Regions from separate parts of the Nonomuraea salmonea genome, predicted to be linked through region 1. Evidence: riboswitches for the same ligand, from Rfam matches in the RefSeq annotation. Region 1 holds a riboswitch; each other region holds the start of a gene.
What was found. A riboswitch is a leader RNA that binds a small molecule or an ion and turns the genes downstream of it on or off. The one in region 1 is predicted to bind cyclic di-AMP.
Positions count from the first base shown of each region.

Region 2: linked by a shared signal. The riboswitch ahead of ACFFR3_RS12970 (CHAP domain-containing protein) and the one ahead of ACFFR3_RS29785 (glycoside hydrolase family 25 protein) in region 1 are both predicted to bind cyclic di-AMP.
Region 3: linked by a shared signal. The riboswitch ahead of ACFFR3_RS27990 (C40 family peptidase) and the one ahead of ACFFR3_RS29785 (glycoside hydrolase family 25 protein) in region 1 are both predicted to bind cyclic di-AMP.

Region 1 covers NZ_JBHMCF010000036.1:24,528-30,910, forward strand. Annotated here, with positions in the region: gene ACFFR3_RS29775 (hypothetical protein) at 1-275, opposite strand, end outside; gene mqo (malate dehydrogenase (quinone)) at 455-1,897, shown strand; cyclic di-AMP (ydaO/yuaA leader) riboswitch at 2,088-2,229, shown strand; gene ACFFR3_RS29785 (glycoside hydrolase family 25 protein) at 2,242-2,970, shown strand; gene ACFFR3_RS29790 (SDR family oxidoreductase) at 2,984-3,727, opposite strand; gene ACFFR3_RS29795 (sensor histidine kinase) at 3,879-4,664, shown strand; gene ACFFR3_RS29800 (SDR family NAD(P)-dependent oxidoreductase) at 4,696-5,451, shown strand; gene ACFFR3_RS29805 (DUF397 domain-containing protein) at 5,539-5,721, opposite strand; gene ACFFR3_RS29810 (helix-turn-helix domain-containing protein) at 5,765-6,383, opposite strand, start outside.
Region 2 covers NZ_JBHMCF010000011.1:564,007-570,389, forward strand. Annotated here, with positions in the region: gene ACFFR3_RS12950 (DUF6716 putative glycosyltransferase) at 1-95, opposite strand, end outside; gene ACFFR3_RS12955 (hypothetical protein) at 92-1,036, opposite strand; gene ACFFR3_RS12960 (aldo/keto reductase) at 1,130-1,945, shown strand; gene ACFFR3_RS12965 (Gfo/Idh/MocA family protein) at 2,028-2,981, shown strand; cyclic di-AMP (ydaO/yuaA leader) riboswitch at 3,099-3,235, shown strand; gene ACFFR3_RS12970 (CHAP domain-containing protein) at 3,248-3,946, shown strand; gene ACFFR3_RS12975 (ATP-binding cassette domain-containing protein) at 4,010-5,761, opposite strand; gene ACFFR3_RS12980 (ATP-binding cassette domain-containing protein) at 5,758-6,383, opposite strand, start outside.
Region 3 covers NZ_JBHMCF010000034.1:53,489-59,871, reverse strand. Annotated here, with positions in the region: gene ACFFR3_RS28010 (DsbA family protein) at 146-790, opposite strand; gene ACFFR3_RS28005 (aldo/keto reductase) at 914-1,897, shown strand; gene ACFFR3_RS28000 (branched-chain amino acid aminotransferase) at 1,955-3,052, opposite strand; gene ACFFR3_RS27995 (3-isopropylmalate dehydrogenase) at 3,297-4,343, opposite strand; cyclic di-AMP (ydaO/yuaA leader) riboswitch at 4,443-4,584, shown strand; gene ACFFR3_RS27990 (C40 family peptidase) at 4,636-5,265, shown strand; gene serA (phosphoglycerate dehydrogenase) at 5,758-6,383, opposite strand, start outside.

The sequences.
Region 1 (6,383 bases):
TCGCGCCGGGCCGCACGCCGCTCGCGGCGGCGCGCCTCACGGCAGTAGCCGGTCCACTCCCGGCCTCCGCTGAGGGCGCCTTCACCGAACAGGAACGTGTCGGTGGCCTGCCAGTAGCAGCCGCTCATGCGCCGGTTGAGCGACGCGCTCTCGCGGTCGACGCGGCCGGGAAGGGTGCAGACGCCGTCGCGGTGGTCGTGAACGGGCCGGCAGTGCACCATCGGCGCCTCGGCCATCTTCACCCACCAGGGACGGGTCTTGTCGGTCTTGCTCATACGGTCACCTCTCGGCTCCGTGACGCCCCCGGATGGGGCCGTCGCTAGACCGGGTGCATCGTGATCACCTCCTGTGCCGTACGGGCGCTGGAAGATCCACGCTACTCCGGATCCCGCACGCCGCGCGGCCGCTGTTATACAAGTAGCGAACATGTCATATGAGTTGGAGGTGAGCCGGGATGGGCTACGACGTGGTCCTGGTCGGCGGTGGCATCATGAGCGCCACCCTGGGCGTGCTGCTGCGCCGCGTGCAGCCGGACTGGTCGGTGCTCGTCCTGGAGCGGCTCGACGGCCCCGGCCTGGAGAGCTCGTCGGCCTGGAACAACGCCGGCACCGGGCACGCGGGACTGTGCGAGTTCAACTACACACCGCTCACCGGCGACGGCTCGATCGACGTGGGCGGGGCCATCGCGATCAACGAGCAGTTCCAGCTCTCCCGGCAGCTGTGGGCGAGCCTGGTCGAGGAGGGCACGCTGGGCGATCCTGCGGGGTTCATCCGGCCGGTGCCACACCTCTCCTTCGCCCGGGGCGCGGCCGGGGTCGAGCACCTGCGGCTGCGGCATGCGGCGCTGCGCGATCATCCGCTGTTCGAAGGGCTCGAATTCATCCGCGACCGGGCGGTGATGGCGGAGCTGCTGCCGCTCATGTTCGCCGGTCGGCCCGCCGGTGAGCAGGTGGCGCTGTGCCGTTCTCGCGGCGGCACCGACGTCGACTACGGCGTGCTGACCCGGCGGCTGTTCGCCGCGCTCGAACGTGACGGCGTCGAGGTGCGGACCGGGCACGAGGTGCGCGGGCTCTCCCGTGACCGCAGGTCGTGGCGGTTGCGCGTGTGCGACCTGGCGGGTGCCCGCGACTACGGGGTGCGCGGGTCGTTCGTGTTCCTGGGGGCGGGCGGGGGTACGCTGCCGCTGCTGCAGAGCGCCGGGGTGGCGGAGACGCGGGCGTACGGGGGGTTTCCGATCAGCGGGCGGTTCCTGCGTACGGACCGGGCCGAACTGGTGGCCGGGCACCGCGCCAAGGTCTACAGCCACGCCGAGCCGGGCGCGCCCGCCCTGTCGGTGCCGCATCTCGACACCCGGGTCGTGGACGGGCGGACGTACCTGATGTTCGGGCCCTTCGCCGCGTTCTCGCCGCGCTTCCTCAAACGCGGCAGGCTCACCGACCTGCCGGGATCCGTCACGCCCGGCAACGTCATGACGCTGCTCGGCGCCGCCCGCGCCGAGCCGGCCCTGCTGCGCTACCTGGTCGAGCAGCTCGTGCAGACGCGCGGCGACCGGCTGCGGGCGCTGCGCAGGTTCGTCCCCGAGGCGCGGGCGGAGGACTGGGAGCCGATCACCGCGGGCCAGCGGGTGCAGGTGGTCAAGCCGGTGAACGGGCGCGGGTCGATCGCCGGGTTCGGCACCGAGGTGGTGACGTCGGCCCACGGCGGGCTCGCCGCCCTGCTCGGGGCCTCACCCGGGGCGTCGGCGTCCGTGGCGATCATGCTGGACGTGCTCGGACGTGCCTTCCCCGGCCGGGTGGACGGCTGGCGGCCGGCGTTGCGCGAGCTCGTGCCGTCGTACGGCGCCGCGCCGCCGCCGGAGACCCTCTCGAGGACGGCCAGCACGCTCCGTCTGGAGTGAGTGCCGGAAAACTTTACCCATTTCCGAATCCGCGACGTACACGGGGATTTCGAACCGCTTACCAGGCCAGCGGAGTGAAAGTCCCTTTGGAGTACTTGCAGATACTTTTGCGAATTATGTACTTTTTGCGGGTCGAGGGACCACCGCAGCGCGTGACCTCGCATCTTTGACCGGACCGTACGCCGCCTCCGGCGTACGGCCGCCGAATCCGCGTCCCGCGGAACCGGGGACCCACTTTCCGGGGTGAATCGGACGCCCGCTCATGCGCGTCCGTAGGGCACTTCCAGTCCCGAACCCGTCAGCTAACCCGGTAGGCGGCATGGAAGCAAGGAGTCAACATCCGCATGGCCAAGCTTGCCGAGAACCGCAAGCGCCTCGGACTGGCGCTCGGCGGAGCCGTACTCGCCGCCGTCACCGCCGTCACCGGCACCGCACACGCCTCCACCACCGACCAGGTCGCCCCGCACGAGGCGGCCCAGCACAGCTCCGCCCTGACCTACGGCCTGGACATCTCCCACTACGAGCCGCTGTACGACTGGAGCTCCAGCTCGGCGCAGTTCGGCATCATCAAGGCCACCGAGGGGACCGACTTCGTCGACTCCTCCTTCGCCAGGCACTGGCGGGAGCTCGGCGAGAAGGGCATCGTGCGCGGCGCCTACCACTACGGCCACCCCGCCGACGACCCCATCGCCGACGCCAACCACTTCCTGGCCGCGGTGAACGCCCAGCCCGCCAAGGCCGGTGACCTGCTGGTCCTCGACCTGGAGACGACCGACGGCAAGTCCGTCGCCGAGGTCAACACCTGGGCCAAGGCGTGGCTGTCGTACGTGGAGAACCAGACCGGCACCAAGCCGCTCTTCTACAGCGGCTGGAACTTCGCCGACACCTACGGCCACGGCCTGGCGCAGTACCCGCTCTGGGTCGCCCACTACAGCCGGGCCAAGGGCGCGATCACGCCGCCGGCCGACTGGAAGTCGTGGGCGATCCACCAGTACACGGACGTCCCCATCGACCAGAACGTCTCGGCTCTGACGCCCGACCAGCTCCGCGCCCTGGGCCGCCAGTCCGTCTGACGTCTCGGGCGTGCTACCGGGCGGCGGCCCAGTCGCCGTAGCGAGCCTCGCCGAGCCGCGCCTCCCCCAGCGGCACGAGCGAGTGCTCGCCGAGCTCGCTCCCGAAGTAACGCGCGTGCGGGTCGGTGACCACCTCACGGGGGTCACCGAGCCCCGCCAGCGCCTGCCGGACGAACTCGTCCATCCTGACCCGTTCCGGCCCGGCGACCTCCAGCCGGCCGTTGAGCGGCGTACCCTCCGCGACCTCGCACAGCGCCGCCGCCACGTCGTCCCCGGCGATCGGCTGGAACAGCACCGGCGCGATGCGCACCACTCCCCCGTCGGCGGCCTCGTCCGCGATGCCCTTCACGAACTCGAAGAACTGGGTCGCGTGCACCAGCGAGTACGGGATCCCCGACTTCTCGATCAGCCGCTCCTGCGCGACCTTCGCCCGGAAATATCCGTTATCCGGCATGCGTTCGGTGCCCACGATGGACAACGCGACATGGTGCCCGACCCCCGCCTCAGACTCGGCGGCCAGCAGGTTGCCGGTGGAGGTCTCGAAGAACTCCAGGACGGCGGCCGGTTCGAACGACGGCGCGTTCGACACGTCGACCACCACCTGCGCCCCCTCCAGCGCTTCGGCGAGACCCTCGCCGGTGAGCGTGTTCACCCCGGTGCGCGGCGAGGCCGCCACCGCCTCGTGGCCGTCGCGCGACAGCCTGGTCACCAGCTTCGATCCGATCAGGCCGGTCCCGCCGACCACCACGACCTTCATGACACGCCTCCCCCTCGATCCACCGCATCCTCCCCCCGCCGTCTCCCCCTAAGCCCTCGGGTCGGTAAAGCCGCCCCCTTTCGGTCACAGACCGGAGGGCTGCGCTGTCCTAGCTGGTGACAGGCTCGCTCAGCGCCTGGGGAGGAACCCGATGAGACACGACCACGCCGCCCTGCTCGCGGCCGTCCCGAACCCGTGCCTGGTCATGGCAGGGGACATGACGATCGTGGCGGCCAACCAGCCCTGCCTCGACGCCTGCGGGCGCGAGCAGGACGAGCTGATGGGCATGCCCGTGCTCATCCCGCGCGCCGACGAGCTGCACGAACGGGCCAATGCGGTGCGGCGCTTCACCGCCGACGCCTCCCACGAGGTCCGTACGCCGCTGGCCGCGCTGCGCGTCCAGGTGGAGGCGGCGCGGCGGCACCCGGACGACATCGACGTGACCGACCTGCTCGACCACGTCAGCGACGACCTGGACCGGCTGGAAAACGTCACCACCGACCTGCTCCTGCTGTCCAGGCTCGAAGCCGGTCTCGACGACCGCGAACTGACCGACGTGAACCTGACCGCCCTGGTGGAGTCGGCGTCGGCCGATGTCGGCGACGTGCGGCTCCGCCTGGACCCGACCGTCCTCACGCGCGCCTCCTCCACCTACCTGACCCGCCTCCTGGCCATCCTCCTCGGCGCCACCCGCCACCCGGCGACCGTCACCCTGGACCGCACGGCCGACTACGCGGAACTCCGCCTGACCAGCGACGACCCCTCGGAAACGAGCGACGAGCCGGTCGGCGACCAGGGAGGCTCCGGACTCTGCCTGGCCATCGCCCGCGCCATCACCACCGCCCACCACGGCAGCCTGCACGTCGAGACCCACGGCGCCCACGTCACGCTGCGCCTCCCCCTCCGTGCGGGCCCACGAACCCACCCCAGCATCTGACCGCACCGAACAGAGCAAGGAAGTTCAGCACGTGACCAGTCGTCATCTCGAGAACACCGTCGCGATCGTCACCGGCGCCGGCTCCGGCATCGGCCGGGCCACCGCGATCACCCTGGCCAAGGCGGGCGCGCACGTACTCGCCGTCGGCCGCCGCCCGGCCCCTCTGGAGGAGACCGCCACCCACCACCCCGGCATCGCCGTCCATTCCGCCGACATCACCGCGGACGGCGCCCCGCAGGCCGTGGTGAAGGCCGCCACGGACCGCTGGGGCCACCTCGACGTCCTGGTCAACAACGCCGGCGGCACAGCCATGATGCCGCTGGCGGAGACGGACGCGACGCGCATCGCCAGCCTCCTGGCCCTGAACGTCACCGCCCCGAGCCTCCTGGCCCACGCCGCCCTGCCCTACCTGCGCAGGACCCGCGGCACGATCATCAACATCTCCAGCACGTACGGCCACCGCCCCCTGCCCGGCGCCGCCCACTACGCCGCCTCGAAGGCCGCCATCGAACAGCTGACGAGAAGCTGGGCCCTGGAACTGGCCGCCGACGGCATCCGCGTCAACGCCGTCGCACCGGGCCCCACGGAGAGCGAGGCCCTGACCGCCGCCGGCCTCCCGGAGGAGACCGTCACCCAGATCAAGCAGGACGAGGCCGCCAGCATCCCCCTGGGCCGCCGCGGCGTCCCGGAGGAGGTGGCCACCTGGATCCTCCACCTCGCCGACCCCACCACAACCTGGCTCACCGGCCAGATCCTCGCCGTGGACGGCGGCCTGAACCTCACCTGACCGGCCGAACCGACGAGCAGCCGACGCCCTTCACGGGCGCCGGCTGCTGAGGCGGGCATGGTGGTCGATGGTTCGTGAGTGGACGCGCTAGACGTCGCCTCGTTTGACCTTCTCGATCAGCTGCCGATAGGCGGAGGCCGTGATCACGAGGGGCTGCTGGCCAAGGTTCTTGCTGTCGCGAATGGCGACCATATCGTCATCCAGCAGGCGGACTTCAACGCAATTTCCGTTATGCCCGCAGAAGCTGGACCGCGTCCACTGATCTTGCATGCGGGGAATATTATCGGCCGCCCCACCAGCACCGCTGGCCACTTCAAACCATGGATGCATCACGGTTGTATCTCGAAATGATGGTGCGGCTCGTCTCCTCGTCCAACGCACTCCTGTGGAAATATTCGAACATCTTCTCGAAGTAGATCGAGCGCTGTTCATCCAGCAGGAATTGACTGGTGAGATTGTGGTCGATGTAGACCAGGCACTGCTCGAGGGGGTTGCTCCGGTCCAGATTCAGCAGGGTGAAGGACTCCTCGAACACCCCCCGGGGCCGATCGAGCGGTGCGACCTGGAGCTTCACGTTGGGCAGCAGGGAGAAGTCCACCAGCTGCTGCAATTGTTCCGCCATGACGTCAGGCCCACCGACTGTCCGCATAAGTATGGATTCGTCCATAACGATCCATATGTGCGATGACTCCGGAGGGAGAAAGCGTTTCTGGCGGTTCAGCCGGATGGCGACGCGGTCCTCGACCTGACGCTGCGTCAGCGTGTCGTCGATGTCGCGCCAGCTCTGGATCAGATGCCGCGCGTACGCCTCCGTCTGCAGGACGCCCGGCACCACCCCCACCTCCCACTGCCGGATCGAGTCGGCCACCGCCTCGACTTCGAGAAACGACAGGAACTCCTGCGTCGGCGCGGGATAGGCCCGCCAGGAGTGC
Region 2 (6,383 bases), on a different contig from region 1:
ACCAGGTCGGTCACGCAGCCGGGAGGCAGGTCGTCGAGCAGGCAGGCCGCCCATTTCAGATACGAGTCGGAGTCGGCGACGGCCAGCACTCTCACCCGGGAACTCCTGTCAAATGCGAGCGCAGGGCGGGCGCCGCCCTGCTGGTCCACCAGTCATCGGGTACATCCACGGGCTCGACGGCGACGCCGCGCGGGCCGAGCAGCACGCGCAGCGACGTGATCGCGGTCGAGGGCAGGCTGAGCACGCGCTGGCCCGCGTCGAGGCCGCGCAGCGTCAGCTCGGCCGGCACGCCGCCGTCGTGGACGGTGATGCCGGGACGCTCCCGGATCAGCGCGACGTCCACGGGGTCCTCGCGGCGGTGCGGGTAGTAGGCGAGCGGCTCGCGCGCGGCCAGGTCGGTCAGCCAGCGCAGGTAGTGGTCGCGGCGGACGAGGCCGTTGCGGACGAGCGAGGTGCCGAGCACGACCGTACGCTCGGCGGGGCCCTCGGAGCTGGGCGGCTGCGCGCGCAGCCAGGCGAAGTCGTGGCGGACGAGCTGCACGCCGGCTTCCCGTACGGCTTCGGCGAGCCGGTCGTCCACGGGCAGGGCGGTGAAGACCGACACCTCGCTCAGCCGCAGCCGCAGCGCGGCGGCCAGGCCGAGCACGGCACGCAGCCGTCCCCCCTCGGCGCGGGCCCGCAGCAGCGGCCGGTACGGCCCGGCGGCCAGCAGTTCGAGCAGCCGCAGCGTGGCCAGCCCGTCGTCCACCACGACGACGCGTCCCGGCCTGGACAGCAGCCAGCGCAGCTGCACCCGTCCCGAGAAGGCGTCGCCCACCGCCAGCGCGCGGCGCGGCATGCGCTCACGCGGCTCGGCCAGCTCCAGCCCGCCGGGCAGCGCCATCGAGCGCAGCTCGCGCCGGGTGGCCTTGAGCGGGCGCAGGCCGGCGCGCGGCACGACGGCCGTGGCCGGGCCGAGGAGCCCGGCGTGGTGGGCCTCGACGGCGCACAGCATCTGGAGCGGTGACTCCACCCAGGCCGACGCCTGTTCGACCACTCCTGCCCTCCCGGGTGATGGGCCGTTCACGACCGCTTCAAGCTAGCCCGCCCGGCTTAAGCCGCCAGGAACGCGGCGTGAACAATGGAGGGTATGAACTCGCTCATGCTCAACACGGACGGCGTGCAGATCCCGCAGCTCGGTTATGGCGTCTGGCAGGTACCTGCCGAGGAGGCCGAGCAGGCGGTCACGACCGCGTTCAAGGCCGGCTACCGGCACATCGACACGGCCGCCGCCTACGGCAACGAGGAGGGCGTGGGCCGCGCGGTGCGCAACAGCGGGCTGCCGAGGGAGAAGGTGTTCGTCACGACCAAGCTGGCCAACGGCGAGCACGCCCGCGCCGAGGCCGCCTTCGACGAGTCGCTGGCCCGGCTCGGCCTCGACTACGTCGACCTCTATCTCATCCACTGGCCGATGCCGGGGCAGGACAAGTACCTGCAGGCGTGGAGGGCCATGGAGAAGATCTACCGGGACGGCCGGGCCAAGGCCATCGGCGTCTCGAACTTCACCGTCGAGACGCTCACCAGGCTCATGGACGAGGCCGACATCGTCCCCGCCATCAACCAGATCGAGCTCCACCCCTACTTCCAGCAGCGGCAGATGCGCGAGTTCCACGAGGCCAACGGCATCCTCACCGAGGCGTGGAGCCCGCTGGGGCAGGGCAGGGGGCTGCTCGACGACCCGGCGCTGCGGGTGCTGGCCGACAAGCACTGCAAGACGCCGGCGCAGATCGTGCTGCGCTGGCACCTGCAGCTCGGGAACGTGGTGATCCCGAAGTCGGTGACGCCGGCGCGGATCGCCGAGAACATCGACGTCTTCGACTTCATCCTGGACGCCGAGGACCTGGCGGCCATCGGGGCGCTCAGCCGGGGGCAGCGGCTCGGGCCCGACCCGGACTCGTTCGAGTGACGGATGTGACAAAACGACATTCCTGATATTTCCGGCACCACCGACATAAGCCCATATTTGCCTTCCGTATACGATCGCCGGCGTGCGAGATTTCACTTGGGGAATAGCCGCCACCGGCGGCATCGCCCGTACCGTGGGTGCGGCGATCGTGGCGGAGCCCGGCATGCGGGTGGCCGCCGTGGGAAGCAGGAACCTGGCCAGGGCGCAGACCCTGGCGTCGGATTTGGGCGCCGAGTCGGCGTACGGGTCCTATGAGGAGCTGTGCGCCGACCCGGCGGTGGACGCGATCTACGTCGCCACCCCGCACGCCCAGCACCTGCAGGTCGCCGCCGCCGCCATCGCGGCGGGCAAGGCGGTGCTGTGCGAGAAGCCGCTGGCCGCGACCGTGGACGACGCGGAGAAGATGGTGCGGCTGGCCCGTGAGGCCGGGGTCTTCCTGATGGAGGCCATGTGGATGCGGTTCAACCCGCTCATCAGGCGCATCAAGGAGGATCCCCGCTTCGGGGAGATCCGGTCGGTCCAGGCGAGCTTCGGCTTCGCCCATCCGTACGACCCGGCGCACCGCCTGTGGGCTCCGGAGCTGGGCGGCGGCGCGCTGCTCGACCTCGGGATCTACCCGTTCGGGCTGGCCCAGCTCATCCTGGGCATGCCCACCGGCCTGCACGTCACCGGCTCCCTGGCCCCGAACGGCGTTGACGCGGAGGCGGCCGGCGTCTTGCGTTACCCCGGCGGGCGGCACGCTCTCGTGGCCACCTCATTGCTCGGGAATTACCCGAACGGGGCCAGTGTTGTAGGTACCCAGATGCGGGCGGACATCCAGGCACCGTTCTGGGCACCGCAGCGGATCGTCCTCTCCGGGCCGGCGATGGAGCCGGAAGAGCACGTGCTCGACCCGGCCGACAACGGTTACGCCGGAGAGCTCCGCGAAGTCCGCGCCGCCACGGCCGAAGGCAGGACCGAATCCTCGATCATGCCGCTTGACGAATCCCTTGCCATGATGGGGCTTCTGGCCGAGGCGCGCAGTCAGCTCGGCTGACTTTACTTTTATGGATTTGTAATCCTCTTGCCTCATGTATTACCTTATGGGGCATCTTGAGGCATACGTCCGGTTTGTCCGGCTATGTCAGACCATCGCACGACACATCACAGGATCGTCCTGTGACCGCTGAATCCGCCACGCGCGGAACCGGGGACCCATGTCCTTTGGGGTGAATCGGCACTTCGGTGCCGTAGGGCAGCTTCCACGCCCGAACCCGTCAGCTAACCCGGTAAGCGGCATGGAAGCAAGGAGTAACCCCCTCGATGGCCAAGCATCGTCTTACCGCTGTCTCGAAGAGCACCATCGCCCGCGCCGTCCTCGGCGCCGGCGTCCTGGCCTCGGCCTTCGGCGTCCCCGCCGCGGCCCACGCCGACACCTCCACCGCCGTCGCCGCGGCCACCGCCGCGAAGCACCCGGCCACCGCGCTCGCCGCCCACAAGGCGAGCGAGCGTGACGAAACCAAGATCACCGCCACCGCCGACCAGGTCCTGGCCGTCGCCAGGGCGCAGGTGGGCGTCTCCGAGAACGCCAGCGGCGGCGGGACCAAGTTCCAGCAGTGGTACGCCAACTCCCAGCGTGCCGCCGAAACCGTCGCCCGTGACGGCGGCAGCCGCGCCGCCTACCTGAACGCCGCCTGGTGCTCGATGTTCGTCTCCTGGGTCGGCGAGCAGACCGGCGCCCGCCCGCAGGTCGGCTGGGACGCCTGGACCGTCGCCCACGCCAAGTGGTTCGCCGCCAACCAGCGCTTCGGCCACGAGGCCAAGCCGGGTGCCGTGGTGTTCTTCTCCTGGAAGGGCGGCAAGTCCCTGAGCGACATCCAGCACGTGGGCTTCGTCGTCAAGGACAACCACGACGGCACCATCTCCACCATCGAAGGCAACACCGGCAACGGCAAGGTCGAAGAGCGGGTCCGGCCGAAGTCGCAGGTCGTCGGCTACGGCTACCCCGAGTACGCCGGCTGACCTTCCCTCACGTCCCTCTTCCTGACAGCGGAACGCGCGCCCCTTCCCGGGGGCGCGCGTTCGTCATGTCAGGAGATCGGCGTACGGCCCCGGGATCTGGCTGAGCCGGTCGTGGGTGCCGCACTGCACGATCCGGCCTTCGCCGAGGACGACGATCAGGTCCGCCATCCGCACGGTGGGGAAGCGGTGCGTGATCAGCAACGTGACGGCTCCCGGATGGCCCTTGGCCGCCTCGGCGTAGCGCGCGAAGACCGCGCTCTCGGCCGGTGCGTCCAGCGCGGCGGTCGGCTCGTCCAGCACCAGCAGCAACGGCTCCGTCCGCATCGACCCGCGAGCCAGGGCCAGCCGCTGCCACTGCCCGCCGGAGAGCCGTACACCGTGCTCGAACGTCTCCCCCAGCTCGGTCTCCAGTCCCTGAGGCAGCCCGGCGACCACCTGGCCGGCGTCGGCTCGTTCCAGCGCCCCCGCCACGGCCGCGGGGTCGCGCAGCTTGGGGAGATCCCCCACGCCGACCGTCTCGCCGGCCGTGAGCTCGAAGCGGACGTGATCCTGGAAGACCGCGCCGACCCTGGCCTGCCACGCGTCCTGCGCGAGGTCTCCGAGCGGGCGGCCGTCCACCAGGATCGTGCCACGCGACGGCCGATGCAGCCCGCACAGCAGCTTCACCAGCGTCGTCTTGCCCGACCCGTGCGTGCCGACCAGCGCGACCGTGGCGCCCGCGGGCAGGTGCAGGTCCAGATCGTGGAGCACCTCGCGGGACGTCCCCGGGTAGGTGAAGGAGAGCCCGGCCAGCGTGATGCCGCCGCGCAGCACCGGCGGCGGCGCTGCGGCGCCTCGATCCTGATGGCGGGCGGCCGCGTAGGCGCGGAGCCAGGCGAGGCGGGTGGCGGCGTGCCGGCCTGCGGCGGCCGAGCCGAGGTGGAAGGCGAGGCGGGCGGCCTGGGTGACGAACTGCACACCGACCGTGGCCACCAGCACCACGTCACCCGCCGTGGCCTGACCCCGGCCGGCCAGCCAGGCGGCGTGGGCGAGCGCGGCGACGTATCCCGCGAGGAACGTGGCCGAGCCCGCGAACGTCAGCAGGCCCGCCCGTAGCCGCGCCCTCCCGAGCTCGTCTGACACCGCGTCCCAGTGCCGTCCCGCCATCGCGTCCAGGACCTCTCCCGCGCCGCCGAGCCGCAGGTCCTTGGCCGCCCCTGCGGACGTGGCCGTCTCCGACAGGCTCAGCTCCAGGCGGGCGGTCTCGGCGGTGCTGGACGTGGCGGCGTCGATGCGGGCGGCGGCGCGGCCGCGTACCAGGAGTGAGGGCAGCACGGCGGCGCCCAGCAGGAGCGGGAGCAGCGGGTGCACGGCGGCGAGCAGCACCACGCCGAGCCCGATCTGCAGGGCGTGCTCGGCCACCAGGGCCAGTGCCCACACCGCGAAGTACAGCTCCCTGCTCTCCTCGCGCAGCGTGCGCAGCCTGTCCAGGTACGCGGGCCGCTCCAGATGCTCGATCGTGGGCAGGCTCGCCGTGAGCGCGAGGATCTCCTCCTGCACGGCCAGCCCCATCCGCTCGGCCAGCTCCTGCATCAGCGCCAGCTCGGCCCGGCCCAGCGCCACCCCTGCCGCCAGCGCCGCCCCCGCCGCCACGGCCTGGACGGCGGCCGGCCCGAGCAGGCCCCGCGTGGCGGCGTCGGTCAGTTCCCGCAGGAACACCCCGACCAGGCCGTGACTGACGGCGCCCGCGAGCAGGAACCCGGCGAGTACGACCACCGCGCGCCGATCGATCCGCCACGCCACCCGCACCAAGGCACCCAACGCGACTCCGGTCATGGGGCGCCTCCGGCGGTGAGAGTGGATTGGAGGGTGTACCAGCGGGCGTACCGGCCACCCAGGGCCATCAGGTGGTCGTGGTCGCCCTCCTCCGCGATGACGCCTCCGTCCAGGACCACGATGCGGTCGGCGCGGCGGACGGTGGCGAAGCGGTGGGAGACGAGCACCAGCGTGCGGCCCCTGGTGTGGTCGAGGAGCCGGTCGAAGACGTCGCGTTCGGCGCGGGCGTCGAGGTGGGCGGTGGGCTCGTCCACGATGAGGACGCGGCGTCCCGAGCGCAGGGCGTACACGGCTCGGGCGAGCGCCACCTTCTGCCACTGGCCGCCGGACAGGTCGCGGCCCCCGGTGAAGGCGCGCGACAGGGGCGTGTCGAGGCCGGCGGGGAGCGCGGCCACGAGGTTCAGCGCGTTCACCGCCTCCAGGGCGGCGAGCACGTCGGCATCGGTGCCGTCGCGGGCGGCGTCGCCGAGGCGGACGTTGTCGCGCAGCGGCAGCGGGTAACGCGCGAAGTCCTGGAAGACGACGGCGGCGGGGCCGGTGGTGACGGTGCCGGAGGACGGGGTGTAGAGGCCGGTGAGGAGCTTGACCAGGGTGGTCTTGCCGGCGCCGTTCAGCCCGACGA
Region 3 (6,383 bases), on a different contig from region 1:
CTGCGCGCTGGCGGTGTCCCGGTATCAGCCAGCGCGCCTGCCGATAATGAGCAGACCGTAGAACATGGTGCCGCCCAGTCTGCCACACGGATTCACCATCTGGCACACCGGTCTCACTCCCTGGGACACGGCACGGTGGGGGCGGTCACACCTGGACGCCGATGCCTCCGGTGATCAGGCGCTCGATCGCGGCGGCGTCGAACACCTCGCCGCCCAGCATCTGGCCGTCGAGCAGCACGGTCGGCGTGCCCTCCAGCGGGACCCTGGCCGTCTGCGCCAGGTGCGCCTCCGCGTACGTCTGCGACTTCACGCAGTCGTCCACCGACGCGCCGGCCTTCCTGGCCGCCGCCGACAGCTCCTCGACCGTGAAGCCCGAGGCCACGCCGTGCGGGGCGGGCTGCATGGCGTACACGGCGTCCCTGAAGGCCAGCCAGTTCTCCTCCGGTACGCAGCGCGCGGCCGCGGCGGCGCGGACGGAGTTGGAGCGCATGGGCTCGTCCCGGAAGATCGTGACGGTGTGGAAGACGACCTTCACCTTGCCCTCCTTGGCCAGGCGCTGGATCGTCGCATCGACCTTGGTGTGCATGTCCTTGCACACCGGACAGTCGAAGTCCTCGAACACGTCGAGCACCGGAGCGTCGCTGCCCAGGTCGGCCAGGATCATCGACCCGTCCGCCTGCCTGCTCAGCTGCACCCCGTCGGACGACGCGCCGGGCTGGGAGAACGCCAGCACCCCGAGTACGGTGATCGCCGCGAAGGCCGCCACGACCGCCATCAACCGCTTCTTCATGAGCCCACTCTCACCTTTGTCGATCGCGCAGACCCTATCGGAAGCGCGGACAACGGCCATCACGCGCGTACGGCCCCGGCGCGCCGGGCAGGTTCGTCTGCGGGGGATGAAGGGGGATCAGCCATGCGATACGTGACACTGGGTCGCGAGGGCCCGACGGTCTCGGCCCTGGGGTTCGGCGCGATGACGCTGGCGCCCAGGGTGTACGGCGACGTGAGCGAACCGGAGGCGACGCAGGCGCTCCTGGCGGCGCTGGACGCGGGCGTCACGTTCGTCGACACCGCCGACATCTACGGCGCCGGGCACAGCGAGACCCTGATCGGGCGGGTGCTGCGGGGCCACAGGGACGAGGTGGTGCTGGCCACGAAGTTCGGCGGGAACTCCGACGATCAGGGCAGGCTGGTGCCGGGCATGGGCCGGCCCGAGTACGTCCGCAGGGCTCTGGAGGCCAGCCTCGACCGCCTGCGTACGGACCGGGTGGACCTCTACTACCTGCACAGGCTCGACCCCACGACGCCCGTCGAGGAGACGATGGGCGCGCTGGCCGAGCTGGTCCAGGCCGGGGACATCCGGTATGTCGGCCTGTCGGAGGTGTCGGCGGCGACGCTGCGGCGGGCCTGCGCGGTCCACCCGGTGACCGCCCTGCAGACCGAGTACTCGCTGTTCCACCGCTACCCCGAGCAGGACGTGCGCCCGGCCTGCGACGAGCTGGGCGTCGGGTTCGTGGCCTACAGCCCGCTCGGGCGCGGCCTGCTCGGCGGCACGATCAGGGGCAGGGGGTCGCTGGAGGAGGGCGACTGGCGCCGGGGCAACCCGCGCTTTCAGGAGGGCAACCTGGACCGCAACGTGGAGCTGGCCGACGCCGTGGCGGGCCTGGCCGGCGAGGTGGGGCTGCCGGTGGCGCAGCTCGCGCTGGCCTGGCTCGTGCACCGCGGCGCCGTGCCGATCCCGGGGACGCGCCGGGCCGAGAACGCGCGGGCCAACGCCGCGGCCGCCGACGTCACCCTCGACGAGGAGACGGTACGGCGGCTCGAGGCGCTGGTGCCGCCCGGCGCGGTGGCCGGCGAGCGCGGCAACGCCGCCTACCTGGCCAACCTCGACACCTGAGCGGGCACGGGGGCCGGGGCGGGCTCAGGCGGCCCCGCGCCCCCTGGGATGCGGGCGTCAGGCGATCTTGTGGACCCAGTTGTGGGTGTCGGGGCGGGCGCCGTACTGGATGCCGACCAGTTCCTCGCGCACCCGCATGGTGATCGGGCCGGGCGTGCCGTCGCCGATCGTCCATGAGCGGTCGGCGCCCTTGACCGTGCCGACCGGCGTCACCACGGCCGCGGTGCCGCACGCGAACACCTCGGTCAGCTCGCCGCTCTCGCAGCCGGCCTGCCACTCCTCCACGCTGACCAGCCGCTCCTCGGTCTCCAGGCCGAGGTCGCCGGCCAGCTCCAGGATCGAGTCGCGGGTGATGCCGGGCAGCAGCGTGCCGGTGAGCGCGGGGGTGACGAGCTTGCCGCCGATGACGAAGAACAGGTTCATCCCGCCCATCTCCTCGACGTAGCGGTGCTCGTGCGCGTCGAGCCAGACGACCTGGTCGCAGCCGTTCTCGACGGCCTGCCGCTGCGCGACGAAGGCCGCGGCGTAGTTGCCGCCGCACTTGGCGAACCCGGTGCCGCCGGGCGCGGCCCGCGTGTACTCGGTGGACAGCCAGACGGAGACGGGCTTGATGCCGCCGGTGAAGTAGGAGGCCGCCGGGGAGGCGATCACCATGTACCGGTACGTCTTCGACGGGTAGTTGACCCCGAGCGCCGGCTGCGTGGCGATCATGAAGGGCCGCAGGTAGAGGCTGTGCCCCTCGGCGGTGGGCACCCACTCCTTGTCGGTGTTGACGAGCAGGTCCAGCGACTCGACGAACGTCTCCTCGGGCAGCTCGGGCATCGCCATGCGCTGGGCCGAGCGGTTGAAGCGGGTGGCGTTGGCGTACGGGCGGAACATCACGATCGAGCCGTTGGCCTGCCGGTACGCCTTCAGCCCCTCGAACAGCTCCTGGGCGTAGTGGAAGACCGCGGTGGCCGGGTCGAGGACGAGCGGCCCGTACGCCTCGAGGCGCGCGTCGTGCCAGCCCTTACCCTCGGTGAAGTCGATCGAGACCATGTGGTCGGTGAAGACCTGCCCCCACCCCGGGTTCGCCAGTACCTGCTCCCGCTCGGCCGCGGTGCGAGCATGGTCGGAGAGCTGCACGTCGAAGCTGAGCTTCTGAGCGATGGTCATGACGTCGGTCCTTCTCTCTGCGATCTACCGAAACCTACCGGAAGCTGCCCGCTGTCTGCGGTTTCTGCGACGGCCGCGAGAGGCGGCCGCGCCGGGAGGCAGTCCGTACTTCCTATTGTCTCGCTATATGGGATGGCAAGGGGTCAATGGGGGATATAGCCCCCATTTCTCCGTACAGGGACACGAAAAAGCGCCCGGCAGTCCCCTCAGGGCCGCCGGGCGCTCGTGATCGGGCTAGGCGGTCCTAGCCGGATACTCGCGCGGTGATGTCGTCGCCGATCTGCTGCGTGCCGCGCGGGGCGGAGCCCGCGACGCGCGCCGCGATGTCGTCGGCGACGGCCTGCTCCACCCTGGCCGCCTCGGCGCTCAGGCCGAGGTGGTCGAGAAGCATGGCGACGGAGAGGATGGTCGCGGTCGGGTCGGCCTTGCCCTGGCCCGCGATGTCGGGCGCGCTGCCGTGGACCGGCTCGAACATGCTGGGCGCGGCGCCGTCGGGGTTGATGTTGCCGCTGGCGGCCAGGCCGATGCCGCCCGCGATGGCGGCGCCGAGGTCGGTGATGATGTCGCCGAAGAGGTTGTCGGTGACCACCACGTCGAAGCGCTCGGGCTGGGTGACGAAGAACATCGAGGCCGCGTCGATGTGGGAGTAGTCGACGGCGATCTCGGGGTAGTCGGCGGCGACCCGGTTGACGGTGCGCTGCCACAGGTCGCCCGCGAAGGTGAGGACGTTCGTCTTGTGGACGAGCGTGAGCTTCTTGCGCGGGCGCGACTGAGCTTTCTCGAAGGCGTAGCGGACCACGCGCTCGACGCCGTGTGCGGTGTTGAGCGACTCCTGCGTGGCGATCTCGTGCGGGGTGCCGCGCCGCATGGCGCCGCCGGTGCCGGCGTAGAGGCCCTCGGTGCCCTCGCGGACGACGATCATGTCGATCTTCTCGGGCGGGGTGTCGGCCAGCGGGGTGCGCACGCCGGGGAACAGCTTGACCGGGCGCAGGTTGACGTAGTGGTCGAACTCGAACCGCAGCCGCAGCAGCAGGTCGCGCTCCAGGACGCCGGGCGGCACGCTGGGGTCTCCGACGGCGCCGAGCAGGATGGCGTCGTAGCCGCGCAGCTCGTGGAGCACCGAGTCGGGCAACGTCTCGCCGGTGCGGTGATAGCGCGCGGCGCCCAGGTCGTAGTGGGTGGGCTCGATCTTGGTGCCCACGGCATCCAGGACCTTGAGCCCTTCTGCGACGACCTCGGTGCCGATGCCGTCACCGGGGATGACAGCCAGGCGGATGTTACGCGACTCCATGGGCGGTACCTTACCGGCTCGTCTCGACTGACGAACACATCATCTCATTTTCCGGACGTCCGATTTTGCATGTATTGCGACCTTTTGACCGATTCGTTAGAGTCCGTCAGGCCTAATCCACGCAGCAGGTGCGTGGAGCCGGGGACCCACCTCTCCCCCAGGGGCGAATCGGCTTCGCCGTAGGGCTGTCTTCCAGGCCCGAGCCCGTCAGCTAACCCGGCCGGCCGCATGGAAGGACAGACCCCTGTCTCGCATTGCCATCGCCCTGGCGGGTGTCGCCGCCGGGCTCATCGTGTGCCCCCCTCCGGCCTCCGCCGCGCCGACGCCCGCCGGCCCCGGTGAAAGCCGTCACTCCCCCGACACGAACTCCGACCCCGACACGAAATCCGGCCCCGGCACGAAATCCGGCTCCGGTACGAACGCGGCCGGCTCGATCACTCTGACCGGCCCCGAGGTCAAGCGCATCCAGCAGCAGCGCGCGCCCAAGCCGGCCTGGAAGACCGCCCTCAGGTTCGCGATGCACCAGCGCGGCATCCCGTACGTGTGGGGCGGCACGAGCCGCAGCGGGTACGACTGCTCCGGGCTCATGCTCAGGGCGTACCAGAAGGCGGGGATCCACCTGCCGCGCACCGCCGCCGAGCAGTACAACGCGTTCTCCCGGAAAATCAGCTGGAACCATCTCAAGCCCGGTGACCTGGTCTTCTTCAGCGGACTCGGTCACGTGGGCATGATCTCCAAGCCCGGCTACATGGTGCACGCGCCGCACTCGGGCGACGTGGTGAAGGAGGAGAAGCTCTCCGACTGGCGCCGGCAGGCGTTCGTCGGAGCGGTCAGGCCCGACCGCGAGGGCGTCCGTCAGTGGCGCGAGCTGCAGAAACGGCGCGATGACCCCGCCCCGTCGATGCTGACCGCGACCCTCTGACCTTGCACCACCCGGACGAGCGGCCCCGTGCGAACGAGCGCGGGGCCGTTCTGGGCTCACCTGCTTTGGGGGGCTCCGCCGTTGTCACGCCGGTCGAGGGCCATCTGGACGGCCTCGGCCGCCTCGTCCTCTTGGTCCTCGGCACGGTTGTAGGCATACATCTCGTACATGTGGCTCATCTCGCTTCGCGGACGTGTTCCTGAGAAAGGGGGGAAGCCGGACTCCGGTCGCGAGCCCGACCGGGCCTGAATCTCGTGGTCCGGGTCACGGACCGGACGAAGGGACTTGACGGCCGACGCATACGCCGCGCACCGCGGCGGGTCGTCGACCTGCCCTAACAGGCCCCGCCGCGGCAGGTAATGAGTACGAGAACCTGGCGCATCACCGGCTACAGTACCCGAGGACAGTGCTTGGATGTCCTACTATCTCGCATCCTGAGACGCAAAAGGGCCGCCACCCGAAACGGGTGACGGCCCTGCGCAGGTCAGAGGGTCAGTCCTCCAGGTCGACCGAGCGGCCGCTCTCGGCGCCGATCTCGGCGCCGATCTGCTCGACCACCTCGGCCGGGATCGCCGAGTCGACGGTCAGCGCGATGAGCGCCTTGCCGCCCTTGACGTCACGGGCCACCTGCATCGAGGCGATGTTGATGCCGTGCTCGCCGAGCAGCCGGCCGACCACGCCGACGACGCCGGGGCGGTCGGTGTAGGTGTAGAAGCACAGGTGGGCCGTCGGCTCGATCTCCATCTCGAAGCCGTTGACCTCGACGATCTTGGTGATCTGGCGCGGCCCGGACAGCGTGCCCGACACCGAGACCGTGCGGCCGTCGGCCAGCACGCCGCGCACGGTCACCAGGTTGCGCCAGTCGGGGCTCTCGGAGCTGGTGACCAGCTCGACCGCGATGCCGCGGTCCTTGGCCAGCAGCGGCGCGTTGACGTAGGTGACCTGCTCCTCGACCACGTCGGCGAAGACGCCCTTGAGCGCGGCCAGCTCGATCACCCGCACGTCCTGGGCGGCGATCTCGCCGCGCACCTCGACGTCGAGCTTGGTGGCCACCTCGCCGGCCAGCGCGGTGAAGACCCGGCCCAGCTTCTCGGCCAGCGGCAGGCCCGGCTTGACGT